4 regions of the Aquibium microcysteis genome follow, and region 1 is predicted to be linked to each of the others. Evidence: predicted binding sites of a transcription regulator. Region 1 holds the regulator's gene; each other region holds the start of a gene.

Region 1 (3,216 bases):
TTCGAGGGACAGATAGAGGGCAGGCACGCCTTGCGGATTGAACCGTCCACCCCGGATCGCGGCCCCATCGCCGGAAATCGGCTTGAACGACCAGCGAGGATCATGGGCGCGGAAGCAGACCCCGCGAAATCTCACGCAAAGCCGCCGAGCGCGACGTGATCGAGGTATTCGCGCACCGCGGTGGCGCGCCCTTCCTTGACGAGAGACTCAGCCGTTCGTCCACCGAATGCGGGAATCGGCTGTGCCCTGTACCAGGACATGGCCTGTTTGGGTCCGCCGGACCATTCTTCCACGCGTCCTAGGATTTCGAGCATCTCACGAAGCCGGGACTGCGTCTTTCGCGAGCGACTGCGGGCTGACTTGAAGATGGATTCCGACGCAATCCCAGCGGTTTCCGCCAACTGCGACTTGGACATCCCGAAACTGTCTGTAATCCGATCGACCAGGATAAGGCCGGTCCCATCAGAGACATGGGCTATCAGAGCCGCATCGTGCGGCAAGACTGAAATGACATTCATTGCCTGCTCTCCTGCCTGCGTACGAGACAGAAGATAGGGCAATACCGACTGGACCCCAAGCGAACCTCCCGCGTCACGCCTCGCGGATGGCGTAGCCGGAGCCGCGGATGGTGCGGATGACGTCGGGCATGCGGCCGTTGTTCACGGCCTTGCGCAGGCGGCCGACATGGACGTCGACGGTGCGCTCGTCGATGTAGATCGTCTCGCCCCAGACGTTGTCGAGCAGTTGCCCGCGCGAGAAGACGCGGCCGGGATGCTGCATCAGGAACTCGAGCAGGCGGAACTCGGTCGGGCCGAGCTTGATCTCGGCCTTGCGCCGGTAGACCCGGTGCGCCTCGCGGTCGAGCACGATGTCGCCGACCTTGAGCACGGAGGACAGCACCTCGGGCTTGGCCCGGCGCAGCAGCGCGCGGACGCGGGCGACGAACTCGGGCGTCGAGAAGGGCTTGACCAGATAGTCGTCCGCGCCGGTCGAGAGGCCGCGGACCCGGTCGCTCTCCTCGCCGCGCGCCGTCAGCATGATGATCGGCAGGCGCTCGGTTTCCGGCCGCACGCGCAGGCGCCGACACAGCTCGATGCCGGAGATGCCGGGCACCATCCAGTCGAGCACCAAAAGGTCGGGCACGCTCTCCTGCAGCCGGATCTCGGCCTCGTCGCCGCGCGTGATGATCTCGACCTGGTAGCCCTCGGCTTCGAGATTGTATTTCAGGAGGACGCAGAGCGGCTCCTCGTCCTCAACGACCATCACCTTGGCGGCGATCATCTATCGTTCGTCCTTCAGGCCGTGGCGTCGGAGACGGCCGTCTCGTCGACGCGCGGGCGGGCCATCGGCAGCTGCCGGCCCGTCATGACATAATAGGCGTTCTCGGCGATGTTGGTCACGTGGTCGCCGATGCGCTCGAGGTTCTTGGCGCAGAACAGGAGATGCGTGCAGGCGGTGATGTTGCGCGGATCCTCCATCATGTAGGTGAGGAGTTCGCGGAAGATCGCCGTGTACTGGATGTCGATCTTCTCGTCATCGGCGCGCAGTGCCGGCAGTGCCTCGGCGCGGCGCTCGGCATAGAGCGCGACCACGCCGCCGACCTGGTCGTGCACCAGCGCGGCCATCGCATCGATGGAGTGCGACAGCGGCTTGGGCGTCGCCGACTGGCCGACCGCGCCGACCCGTTTGGCGATGTTCTTGGCGAGATCGCCGACGCGCTCGAGGTCGGACGCCATGCGGATGGCCGAGACGACGGCGCGCAGATCCTGCGCCATCGGCTGGCGCCGGGCGATCAGCGTGATCGCCTGCTCGTCGATCTCGCGCTGCTTGGCGTCCATGATCGCATCGTCGGATATGACGCGCTGCGCCAGGGCATTGTCCGACGACAGCAGCGCGCGGGTGGCGTCGGCGACCATCGTGGCCGACAGCGCCCCCATCTCGCGGATCAGCCGGTCGATGGATTCCAGTTCCTGGTCGAAGGAGGCAACGGTGTGCTCACCCATGATCTGTCCTCGTCTGTCTGGACCGGCGTCAGCCGAAGCGGCCGGTGATGTAGTCCTGGGTGCGCTTGTCGTCGGGGTTGGTGAACATCTTGTCGGTCGGCCCCTCCTCGACGAGATAGCCGATGTGGAACATCGCCGTGCGCTGCGACACGCGGGCCGCCTGCTGCATGGAATGGGTGACGATGACGATCGTGTAGTTCTGGCGCAGCTCGTCGATCAGTTCCTCGACCTTGGCGGTGGCGATCGGATCGAGCGCCGAGCAGGGTTCGTCCATCAGGATGACTTCGGGCGACACCGCGATGGCGCGGGCGATGCACAGGCGCTGCTGTTGTCCGCCGGACAGGCCGGTGCCGGATTCCGAGAGGCGGTCCTTCACCTCTTCCCAGATCGCAGCCTTGCGCAGGCTCTTCTCGACCACCTCGTCCAACTCGGTCTTCGACTTCGTCAGGCCGTGGATGCGCGGACCGTAGGCGACGTTATCGTATATCGATTTCGGGAAGGGGTTCGGCTTCTGGAACACCATGCCGACGCGGGCGCGAAGCTCCACCACGTCGATCGAGGGATCGTAGACGTCCTCCTGGTCGAGCGTGATCTTGCCGCCGACGCGGCAGCCGTCGATCGTGTCGTTCATGCGGTTGAGGCAGCGCAGGAAGGTGGACTTGCCGCAGCCAGACGGGCCGATCAGCGCCGTCACCTGCTTCTCGGGGATCTGCAGATCGACACCGAACAGCGCCTGCTTCTCGCCGTAGTGCACCGTGACCTTGTCGCCGCGCATCTTGATGGTGGGCTCGTTCTTCATGGGCGACAGCTTCTGCTCGATGGAGGCTTCGTTCAGCATGTTCATGTCTTTCTACTCCATTACCAGCGGCGCTCGAAGCGGCGACGGAGAAGGATGGCGCCGATGTTCATGACCGCCAGGAACATCAGCAGGATGATGATGGCGCCCGACGTGCGTTCCACGAAGGCGCGCTCGGCCTCGTTGGCCCACATGTAGATCTGAACCGGCAGCGCCGTGGCCGGATCGAGCGGCGTGGACGGATAGTTCGCCACGAAGGCGACCATGCCGATCAGAAGCAGCGGCGCGGTCTCGCCCAGCGCCTGCGCCAGCCCGATGATCGTGCCCGTAAGCACTCCCGGTGCTGCGAGCGGCAGCACGTGGTGGAACACCATCTGGGCCTTCGAGGCACCGATGCCGAGCGCGGCAGCGCGGATG
Region 2 (3,216 bases), 2.1 Mb from region 1:
TTCAGGGCAGGCGAGATCGTCTCCGGGCCGAAATCGGCCACGATGGAGGAGACGTCGCGGATAATGCCGCCGGCATCGACGATGCCGGGCTTCTCGTGGCCCGCGGGGCCGAATCTGACGAGCTTCAAGGGTTCCTCCGGGGAAGGGTGCGACAGGGATTCAGAAGGCGCTGTTGAACAGGCCGCCGTCCAGGATGACGTTCTGGCCGGTGATGTAGCCGGCATGGGCGGAGCACAGGAAGGCGCAAGTGCGGCCGAATTCCTCGGGCCGTCCGAGCCGGCCGGCGGGGATGGCCTGCGCGGTGCGCTTCGTCTGCTCCTCGAGGCTCAGGCCCGATTTCTCGGCCGCGTAGACGACGGTCTTGCGGATGCGGTCGGTGTCGAACTTGCCGGGCAGGATGGCGTTGATGGTGACGTTGCGGTCCGCCACCGTGCGGGCGATGCCGGCGAGGAAGGCGGTCAGGCCGGCACGCGCGCCCGACGACAGGTCGAGCCCGGGGATGGGCTGGTAGACCGACAGCGAGGTGATGTTGACGATGCGGCCGAAGCCGCGCTCGGCCATGCCGTCGAGGACGGCCTGTATCAGCTCGATCGGCGTGACCATGTTCTGGGTGACGCCGTCGAGCATGGCCGCGCGGTCGAGCTGGCGGAAATCCTTCAGCGGCGGGCCGCCATTGTTGTTGACCAGGATGTCGGGGGCAGGGCAGGCGGTGAGCAGCGCCTTCTGCACCTGCGGCGCCGAGACGTCGCCCGCGACCTCCTCGACGGCGACGCCGTAGCGCTCGCGCAATTCGCGTGCGGTCGCCGCCAGCGCATCGGTGTTGCGGCCGTTGAGCACGAGATCGCAGCCGGCCTCGGCCAGTGCGGCCGCGCAGGCACGTCCCAGGCCCCTGCTCGAGGCGCACACGATGGCCTTGCGACCCTTGATGCCGAGATCCATTGCCGTTCCTCCGTTCGTGCGAACGGTCTAGCGGCGGTCGCCGGAATCCACAACCGTCATAAGCCTGTGACATGAATCGTGTCTTGGCTCTGGCGCAGCCGGAGCCTGGATCAGACGATGAATAGCGAGCCGACACGCCATTTCCGTACGCTGTTCCTGTCCGACGTGCATCTGGGGTCGAAGCCCGCCAAGGCCGAGTTCCTGATCGATTTCCTGCGCTTCCACGAAGCGGAGACGATCTATCTGGTCGGCGACATCGTCGACGGCTGGCGGCTCAGGCGTTCCTGGCACTGGCCGCAGGCCCACAACGACGTCGTCCAGAAGCTCCTGCGCAAGGCGCGCAAGGGGGCCGAGATCATCTACATCGCCGGCAACCACGACGAATTCCTGCGCGGCTTCCAGGGCGTGCATTTCGGCGGCATCGTGGTTGCCGACCGCGCCATCCACGAAGCCGCCGACGGCCGCCGCTTCCTGGTCATCCACGGCGACCAGTTCGACGCGATCGTCCACAACGTCCGCTGGCTCGCCACTCTCGGCGACAAGGCCTACGACGTCGCGATCCTGGTGAACCGGGCCGTCCATCTCGTGCGCCGCAGGCTCGGCATGCCCTACTGGTCCTTCTCCTCCTGGGCCAAGGTCAAGGTGAAGCGCGCGGTCAACTTCATCGGCTCTTTCCAGCAGGTCGTGGCCGAGGAAGCGCGGCGCTCCCGCGTCGACGGCATCATCTGCGGCCACATCCACCATGCCGCGATCGAGCGCTTCGGTGACGTCGACTACATCAACACCGGCGACTGGGTGGAAAGCTGCACGGCGGTGGCGGAACGCCATGACGGCAGCTTCGAGATCCTCACCTGGGCCAAGGTGACGGAAGCCGAGGGCGAGGCAACCGAGCCGGCAGTCGCGCTGGCCGCCTCCAGGTCCGCCGAAGCGGCCTGAGCCGCGGGCGGCTGCACCAACCGCAAGCTGCGGGGCGGCTGCTTCGCACTGCCGGACACGCATGCTAGGGGAGGTCGTGCTGCCGGCCCGCGGGCCGATCCGGGCGGCCTCACAAGCGAAGCTCCACCATGCAACTGCCGCCGCTCTCGCCGGAACAAGCCGTCAAGCCGCCACGCTACGAACTGCGCATGTCGCTGCTGTTCGGCGCGATGTTCCTGCCCATGGGCATCCATTTGCCCTATTTCCCGCTCTGGCTCGCCGACCGCGGGTTTACCGCCAGCGAAGTGGCGATGATCCTGTCGATGCCGATCTTCGTGCGCATCGTCGCCGCGCCGCTCGTCACCATGCTGGCCGACCGGGCGCCGGAGCGGGCGAACGTGCTGATCGGCGTGGCCGCCGCCGCCCTTCTCCTGTCGCTCGGCTACTTCCTGCCGGGCGATGCGGCCTTCGTGCTCGCGGTCTCTCTCGCCCTCATCGTCGTCTGGAGCCCGCACGGGCCGCTCGCCGATTCGCTGGCGCTCTCGGGCGTGCGCCGCTACGGCGCGGACTATTCGCGCATGCGGATCTGGGGCACGATCTCGTTCCTCACCGCCAATCTCGTCGGCGGCGCCGTCCTCGAGCGCCACGGCCCCGGCGTGGTGCCGGCGCTTCTGACGGGCGGTCTCGCCTGCATGGCGCTGGTCAGCCTGCTGTCGCCGCGGCTCGGCCGCCCGCGCAAGGCTTCCCAGCTTTCTGCGGCCGACTTTCCGGGTGCCGGACGCGTCCTGTCGGATCCGGCCTTCCTCGCCATCGTCGGCGGCGGCGCGCTGCTCATCGCCAGCCACGGTTTCCTCTATGCCTTCGGCTCGATCTACTGGCGCTCGCTGGGGATCGCCGCCGATACGGCCGGCGTGCTGTGGGCGCTGATGGTGGTCGCCGAAGTGGTGGTGTTCTTCCTGTTCCGCCGCCATTTCGGCCATCTGTCGCCGGCCACCATCCTCGGTATTTCGGCTGCCGCCGGCGTTGTCCGCTGGGCGGCGATGCCGCTGATCTGGCCCCTCGGCCTCGGTCTCGCAGGCTTTGCCGCGACGCAGGCGCTGCATGGTCTGTCGACGGGACTCGCGATGCTCGGACTGCAGAAGATGATCGCGCAGTCGGTGCCGGAGGAACGTACCGGCGCGGCGCAGGGCATCGCCTTTGCCGCCAACAGCACCGGCATGGCCATCGTCACGCTCGGCTCCGGCTCGCTGTTCGATGCCCTCGGCGCCCGCGGCTTCCTCGTCATGGCCGTCATCGCGACGGGCGCTTTCGTGCTCGCCCTCGTCGCCCTGCGGCTTGAGCTGCGCGGAGGCTAGCCCCAGA
Region 3 (3,216 bases), 300 kb from region 1:
TGATCGCGCTGGTGCTGACGGTCGGCTTCGGCCTGCTCGGCACCTGGCGCGTCCTCGGCCACAAGGCCGCGCCGGTCCTGCGCAATCTTTAGGAGAACCGCCCCGGCGCCGTACCGCGGGGGCTTCCCGCTCCGCCGGATTGCCTCACGACGGATTGGGGGCCGAAACGGGCCTTGTCCCGGTTGGCATCTGCTATCATATTCATGCGCAGGCAAGCTGGAGTCCCGCCAGCGGCGCCTGGGGTCCTGCGCGAGAGCCGGGGCCGCCCGACACCGGACGGGACGAGAGGCTGTAAGAGGTAAACATGGCTGACTTCCGCAACTACAATGCGCGCGTCGCCGGGGCCGGCACCCGCGCCGATGCCGGAATCGACGAAGGCCTGCGCAGCTACATGCTCAAGGTCTACAACCTCATGGCGCTCGGCCTCGCCATCACCGGCCTGGCCGCCTGGGGGAGCTTCAACCTGGCCGTCGCCGACGGGCAGCTGACCGGCTTCGGCCAGCTGATCTACGCCAGCGCCTTCCGCTGGGTCGTCATCCTCGCCCCGCTCGCGATGGTCTTCTTCCTGTCGTTCCGCGTGCACAAGATGAGCGTCGCCGCCGCCCAGGCGACCTTCTGGGCCTATGCCGCCCTGGTCGGTCTGTCGCTGTCGACGATCTTCCTCGTCTACACCGGCGAGAGCATCGTCCAGACCTTCTTCATCACCGCCACCGCCTTCGGCTCGCTGTCGCTCTACGGCTACACGACGAAGCGCGACCTGACCGGTCTCGGCTCGTTCATGGTGATGGGGCTGTTCGGCATCATCATCGCGATGGTGGTCAACATCTTCCTGCAGTCGTCGGCGCTGCAGTTCGCGATCTCGGGCATCGGCGTGCTGGTCTTCGCCGGCCTCACCGCCTACGACACGCAGAACATCAAGGAGATGTATTTCGAGGGTGACGACGACGTCGTCGCCGGCCGCAAGGCCATCATGGGCGCCCTGCGCCTCTATCTCGACTTCATCAACCTGTTCATGTTCCTGCTGCAGTTCCTGGGCAACCGCGAATAACGGGTCCTGGACCAACGGAATGTCGGGGGCGGCCTTCGGGCCGCCCCTTTTCGTCGGGGGTCCTTCCGCGTCACATTTGGCCGTCGACACGCCTGTCCGAAAGCCCATGAGCCTCATCGCAGTCCGTCCCGCATCGCGCGCCGACGTTCCGGCCATCACGGTCATCTACGCCCACGCCGTGACGACCGGCACCGCGAGCTACGAACTCGACCCGCCCTCCGAGGCGGAGATGGCCGCCCGTTTCGACGCGCTCGCCGCCGGTTCCTTTCCCTATCTCGTGGCCGAGTCGCCGGACGGCGTCGTCGGCTATGCCTATGCCGGACCCTTCCGCCCGCGCCGCGCCTATCGCTTCATGGTGGAGGATTCGATCTACCTCGCCCCGGCCGCGCAGGGCCGCGGGACCGGGCGTCTGCTCTTGTCGGCGCTGATCGGGGAATGCACGCGGCTCGGCTTCCGCCAGCTGGTCGCCGTCATCGGCGACGGCGCGCGCAACCAGGCATCCGTGCGGCTGCACGAAGCGACCGGCTTCCGCCATGCCGGGTTGCTCGAAGGCTCGGGCTACAAGCACGGCCGCTGGCTGGACACGGTCTTCATGCAGCTGTCGCTCAACGGCGGCACGACGGCGCCGCCCGACCCGCTCTCCCTGCCCGAGCGCAGTTTTGCCGCGGGCAGATAGCCGCGTGGTCAGGCGCCGACCAGCCGCAGCGTCGGTTCGAAGACGTTGAGCACGCGGGCAAGTTCGTGCCCGCGCTTGAGGATCTGGCCGCTGGCGGCGACCACCGAATAGGCGCCCTGCTTGCGTGCGAGCTTGGGGTCCTTGACGATCTGGAACAGCGGCACCTCGCTGGTGCGGCGGAAGACGGAGAACACCGCCCGGTCCTGCAGGTGGTCGATCGCATAGTCGCGCCACTCGTTGGCAGCCACCATGCGCCCGTAGATGCGCAGGATCTGGTCGAGCTCCCGCCTGTCGAAGGTCACCGCAACAGCCTCCCGCTCGCGGCGGACGGCCTGCAGCGGGATCAGCATCGCGGACCCCTCGCCGTCCTCCGACCCGTTCGCGCGATCGACCATGCGGCACCCTTCCATGACAGTTCTGCGACAGGACGAAGTTTGCCCTTTCGGTGCTCGATTTCAACCCCTGCGCCGAACGACCGGCGCATGGCGTCCCTCCGCTCTGGGAAGCCGCTTCTCCGGATGCAAGAGAGGACTGGGGGACCTTCGGTCACGTTGGAGGACACAGGGACCGAATTGGTGATCGACCGCCACATTCCCGCCCCGAATTGTCCCGCTTGCAGCCCCAATGCGGGGCGAACATCCGATCGTTGCCTGAGACGGTTCGGTTCGGCGGTGGTTCCGTAACCCCCAAGCCCCCCGCCCACGGTGCCCTCGTCGGGCCGAACCACTCGGCAACAACCCATTTTCGGGCGCTCTGGCCGACGGGCCCGCCCTCTTCCAGGCTACATGCCGGGGTTCCTGAGGACGGCAGCACCGATGATCCGGCCCGGCGTGCCGTCCTTTCCGAGCGTCTGGAGCAGCGCCGCGCAGCCGCCGGAGCCCTTGCGCCGAACCTCGCTCATCGGGATCTCGAGACGAAGATCCTCGCCGTGCCACATGCCGGCGGCCTGGATGCCGGTCACCGCATTCCAGTAGACGACATCGCGGCCGGCATTCTCGCCACGCAGGATCTTCACCACCGTCTTCGCTTCGAAGAACACGAGGAGCAGGTTCGCCTTGACCGCGGCAGCGGTTCCGGGCGCGCCCTCCCTCGCTTCGATGACGATGCTGTCGTCACTCTTGCGGATCGACACGTCGACCTGCATCGACTGCGACGTCGTCTCCGCGAGCAGCCGCTCGATGGCCGGTCCGTCGGCGCCGTTGCGGTGGGCCATGCCGTTGACGATCACCTGCGGCGTGTAGACGGTGCGGTTTCCCAGCGCCGTCGCATAATCGCGCTGGCGTTGCGTGTTCTCCGGGCTCGCCAGTGTGTCGCTCCAGCCGAGATAGTCCCAGTAGTCGACGTGATAGGCGAGCGCGATCACGTCGTCGCGCTGGGCGTAGCCGGCGAGATTGGCGTCGGCCGGCGGGCAGGAACTGCAGCCCTGGCTGGTGAAGAGCTCGACGACGCCGCGCTGCCTCTCGCCAGCCTCCGCTGCTGCGGAATGCGTGAC
Region 4 (3,216 bases), 2.2 Mb from region 1:
CCTTCGCGCGGAACGTGGCGCCGGAAAGGCGCAGCCTCGCCTTCGGCATCGGCACGGCCGCGGGATCGGCCGGCATGTTCATCTTCGCGCCGCTGAGCCAGGGGCTGATCGACGCCTATGGCTGGTACGATTCGCTTCTGGTGATGTCGGCGATGATGCTGATCCTCCCGGTGCTGGCGATCCCGCTGCGCGGCAATTCCAGCTCGGGGTCGCAGCGCCAGACCGACATCGCGCAGACGGCCGGCGAGGCGCTGCGCGAGGCCGTCGGGCACAGGAGCTACCTGCTCCTGGTCTCCGGCTTCTTCGTCTGCGGCTTCCAGGTGGCCTTCATCACCGCGCATTTCCCCGCCTACATCGCCGACATCGGCATCCAGGCGCGCTATGCCGTGATCGCGCTGGCACTGATCGGCTTCTTCAACATCATCGGCTCTCTGGCCTCGGGCGTCATCGGCCAGCGCTATTCCAAGCCGATGTTCCTGGTCTGGATCTACATCGGCCGGTCGATCGTCGTGACGGCCTTCCTGGTCCTGCCACAGACGCCCGCGAGCGTCATCGTCTTCGCCGTCGTCATGGGACTGTTGTGGCTGTCGACCGTGCCGCCGACCAATGCGCTGGTGGCGATCATGTTCGGCACGCGGCATCTCGGGATGCTCGGCGGGCTGGTGTTCCTGTCGCACCAGATCGGCTCGTTCCTCGGCGTGTGGCTCGGCGGCTACCTCTACGATCTCTTCGGCTCCTACGACCCCGTGTGGTGGCTGGGCGTCGCGCTCGGCCTGTTCGCGGCGGTGGTGCACTGGCCGATCCGCGAGGCGCCGGTGGCGCGGCCGGCGCTGGCTGCGGCGGAGTGACCCCGGGGACCGGGTTCCGTGCGGCCTTCACCGAACCGTCACACGGGTGAAACAGAGCGCCCGTAGGCGTGCCTCCGCAGAGCTTCTCACCAACCCCAGGAGGCAGGGATGAACGAACGCGCCAACCCAGAGGAATTCCTCACCCCGACGCAGGTCCGCGAGGAGTCCGAAGACATCGGCCGCAATGCCAGCGCCAATCCGACGATCGGCGACGTCATCAACCGGCGCTACTCGCGCCGCGGCTTCCTCGCCGGTTCGCTCGGCGTCGCCGCCATCGCCACGACCGTCAGCCCGTTGGCGCTCATCGCCGCCGACGAGGCGAAGGCGGCCGGCGCGAGCGCCTTCTCGTTCGACGAGGTCGAGGCGGGCGTCGACGAGATGCACCACGTGGCGGCCGGCTACGACGCCGAGATCCTGCTGCGCTGGGGCGACAAGGTGTTCGCCGATTCGCCCGACTTCGACCCGATGAACCAGACCGCCGCGGCGCAGGCGCGGCAGTTCGGCTACAACAACGACTACATCGGCTTCATCCCGCTCGACGGCTCGAGCGAGCGCGGCCTGCTGGTGGTCAACCACGAATACACCAATGCCGAACTGATGTTCCCGGCCTGGGCGACGGTGGTGACCGAGGTCGAGGAGAAGGACGGGGTCAAGAAGGAAGTCCAGAAGGTGAAGATGGGCGAATACACGCCCGAACTCATCGGCATCGAGATGATGGCGCATGGCGGCACGGTCATCGAGATCGCCAGGACCGGCGGCAAGTGGGCGCCGGTGCTCGACAGCGCCTACAACCGCCGCATCACCGTCGAGACGCCGATGATGCTGACGGGCCCGGTGGCCGGCAGCGACCGCGTGAAGACCAAGGCCGATCCCTCGGGAACGCAGGTGCTCGGCACGCTCAACAACTGCGCCGGCGGCGTGACGCCCTGGGGCACCTATCTGATGGCCGAGGAGAACTTCCACGGCTACTTCATCGGCGAGGTCGCCGAGAACGATCCGCAGGCGGCCGCCTACAAGCGCTACGGCGTTCCGTCGGGCTGGTACGTCTGGGGCACGGTGCACGAGCGGTTCGACGTCGCCAGGGAGCCGAACGAGCCGAACCGCTTCGGCTGGATCGTCGAGGTCGATCCGTTCGACGCCGGTTCGACGCCGAAGAAGCGCACCGCGCTCGGCCGCACCAAGCACGAGGGCGCCGAGTCGATCGTCAACAAGGACGGCCGCGTGGTGATCTACTGCGGCGACGACGAGCGCTTCGACTATGTCTACAAGTTCGTCACCGCCGGAACCTACGACGCGGCCGACCGCGCGGCGAACATGGACCTGCTCGACCAGGGCACGCTCTACGTGGCGCGCTTCGACGCCGACGGCACCATGGAATGGCTGCCGCTCGTCCATGGCGAGGGTCCGCTGACGGCGGAAAACGGCTTCAGGGACCAGGCCGACGTGCTGATCGAGGCGCGGCGGGCCGGCGACGTGCTCGGCGCGACCAGGATGGACCGGCCGGAGGACGTGCAGCCGAACCCGAAGACCGGCAAGGTCTACGTGATGCTGACCAACAACACGCGCCGCAAGGACGACCAGGTCGACGCGGCAAACCCGCGCGCCAAGAACGCCTTCGGCCACATCATCGAGATCACCGAGACCGACGTCGACTTCGCGTCGACCAGGTCGACCTGGAACGTCCTGCTCAAGTGCGGCGATCCGTCGGTGGCAGAAGTCGGCGCGACCTTCTCGACCGCGACCACCGCGAACGGCTGGTTCGGCATGCCCGACAACTGCGCCATCGACGCCGCCGGCCGGCTGTGGGTCTCGACCGACGGCAACAACCGCAAGGAGACCGGACGGACCGACGGCCTGTGGGCGGTGGACACCGAGGGCGACGCCCGCGGCACCTCCAAGCTGTTCTTCCGGGTGCCGGTCGGCGCGGAGATGTGCGGACCGACGTTCACGCCGAACGACGAGACGCTGTTCCTGGCCGTGCAGCATCCCGGCGACGAGGGGCTGGCGACCTTCGAGGCGCCGGCGACCCGCTGGCCCGACTTCAAGGACGGCATGCCGACGCGTCCGTCGGTCGTGGTGATCACCAAGCAGGGCGGCGGCAAGATCGCCTGACGCTCACGGCCGATCCGGCTTGGAGGAAGGCGGGGCTTCGGCCTCGCCTTTTTCGCTTTTCGCGGTTTCCGCAGGCGTCGCGTCTCCCGGCACCGCCTCCCCGGAGGTCTCGCCCCCGGACCTCGCCGCTTCATCCGGCAGTGTCGCTTCCGTCGCAGCGGTCGCCCCGGCGGGCGCAGGCGGTTCGCCGATGTCGGCCTTGGCGTCGACGGGCGGAGCATGGTCCACCGGCGCGGTGAACGGGGCCGCGGCGCTC

What was found. The regulator PhoB, encoded in region 1, activates phosphate uptake and scavenging genes when phosphate is short. The targets are predictions, from matches to a motif close to TGTCATNNANCTGTCAT.
Positions count from the first base shown of each region.
Region 2: a site for PhoB is predicted at 994-1,010, ahead of IAI54_RS07310 (UDP-2,3-diacylglucosamine diphosphatase). Genes of this name have one in related genera too.
Region 3: a site for PhoB is predicted at 2,133-2,149, ahead of IAI54_RS18845 (DUF2794 domain-containing protein). Genes of this name have one in related genera too.
Region 4: a site for PhoB is predicted at 874-890, ahead of IAI54_RS28130 (PhoX family protein). Genes of this name have one in related genera too.

Region 1 covers NZ_CP061080.1:3,737,699-3,740,914, forward strand. Annotated here, with positions in the region: partial or broken gene IAI54_RS17380 (RES family NAD+ phosphorylase) at 1-135, opposite strand, end outside; gene IAI54_RS17385 (MbcA/ParS/Xre antitoxin family protein) at 132-518, opposite strand; gene phoB (phosphate regulon transcriptional regulator PhoB) at 592-1,281, opposite strand; gene phoU (phosphate signaling complex protein PhoU) at 1,296-2,003, opposite strand; gene pstB (phosphate ABC transporter ATP-binding protein PstB) at 2,032-2,847, opposite strand; gene pstA (phosphate ABC transporter permease PstA) at 2,862-3,216, opposite strand, start outside.
Region 2 covers NZ_CP061080.1:1,598,270-1,601,485, reverse strand. Annotated here, with positions in the region: gene IAI54_RS07320 (fumarylacetoacetate hydrolase family protein) at 1-128, opposite strand, end outside; gene IAI54_RS07315 (SDR family oxidoreductase) at 160-939, opposite strand; gene IAI54_RS07310 (UDP-2,3-diacylglucosamine diphosphatase) at 1,057-1,875, shown strand; gene IAI54_RS07305 (MFS transporter) at 2,004-3,209, shown strand; gene dgcA (N-acetyl-D-Glu racemase DgcA) at 3,206-3,216, opposite strand, start outside.
Region 3 covers NZ_CP061080.1:4,040,153-4,043,368, forward strand. Annotated here, with positions in the region: gene IAI54_RS18830 (ABC transporter permease) at 1-92, shown strand, start outside; gene IAI54_RS18835 (Bax inhibitor-1/YccA family protein) at 305-1,048, shown strand; gene IAI54_RS18840 (GNAT family N-acetyltransferase) at 1,155-1,724, shown strand; gene IAI54_RS18845 (DUF2794 domain-containing protein) at 1,733-2,119, opposite strand; gene IAI54_RS18850 (DUF1223 domain-containing protein) at 2,506-3,216, opposite strand, start outside.
Region 4 covers NZ_CP061080.1:5,976,249-5,979,464, reverse strand. Annotated here, with positions in the region: gene IAI54_RS28135 (MFS transporter) at 1-848, shown strand, start outside; gene IAI54_RS28130 (PhoX family protein) at 957-2,960, shown strand; gene IAI54_RS28125 (DUF2339 domain-containing protein) at 2,964-3,216, opposite strand, start outside.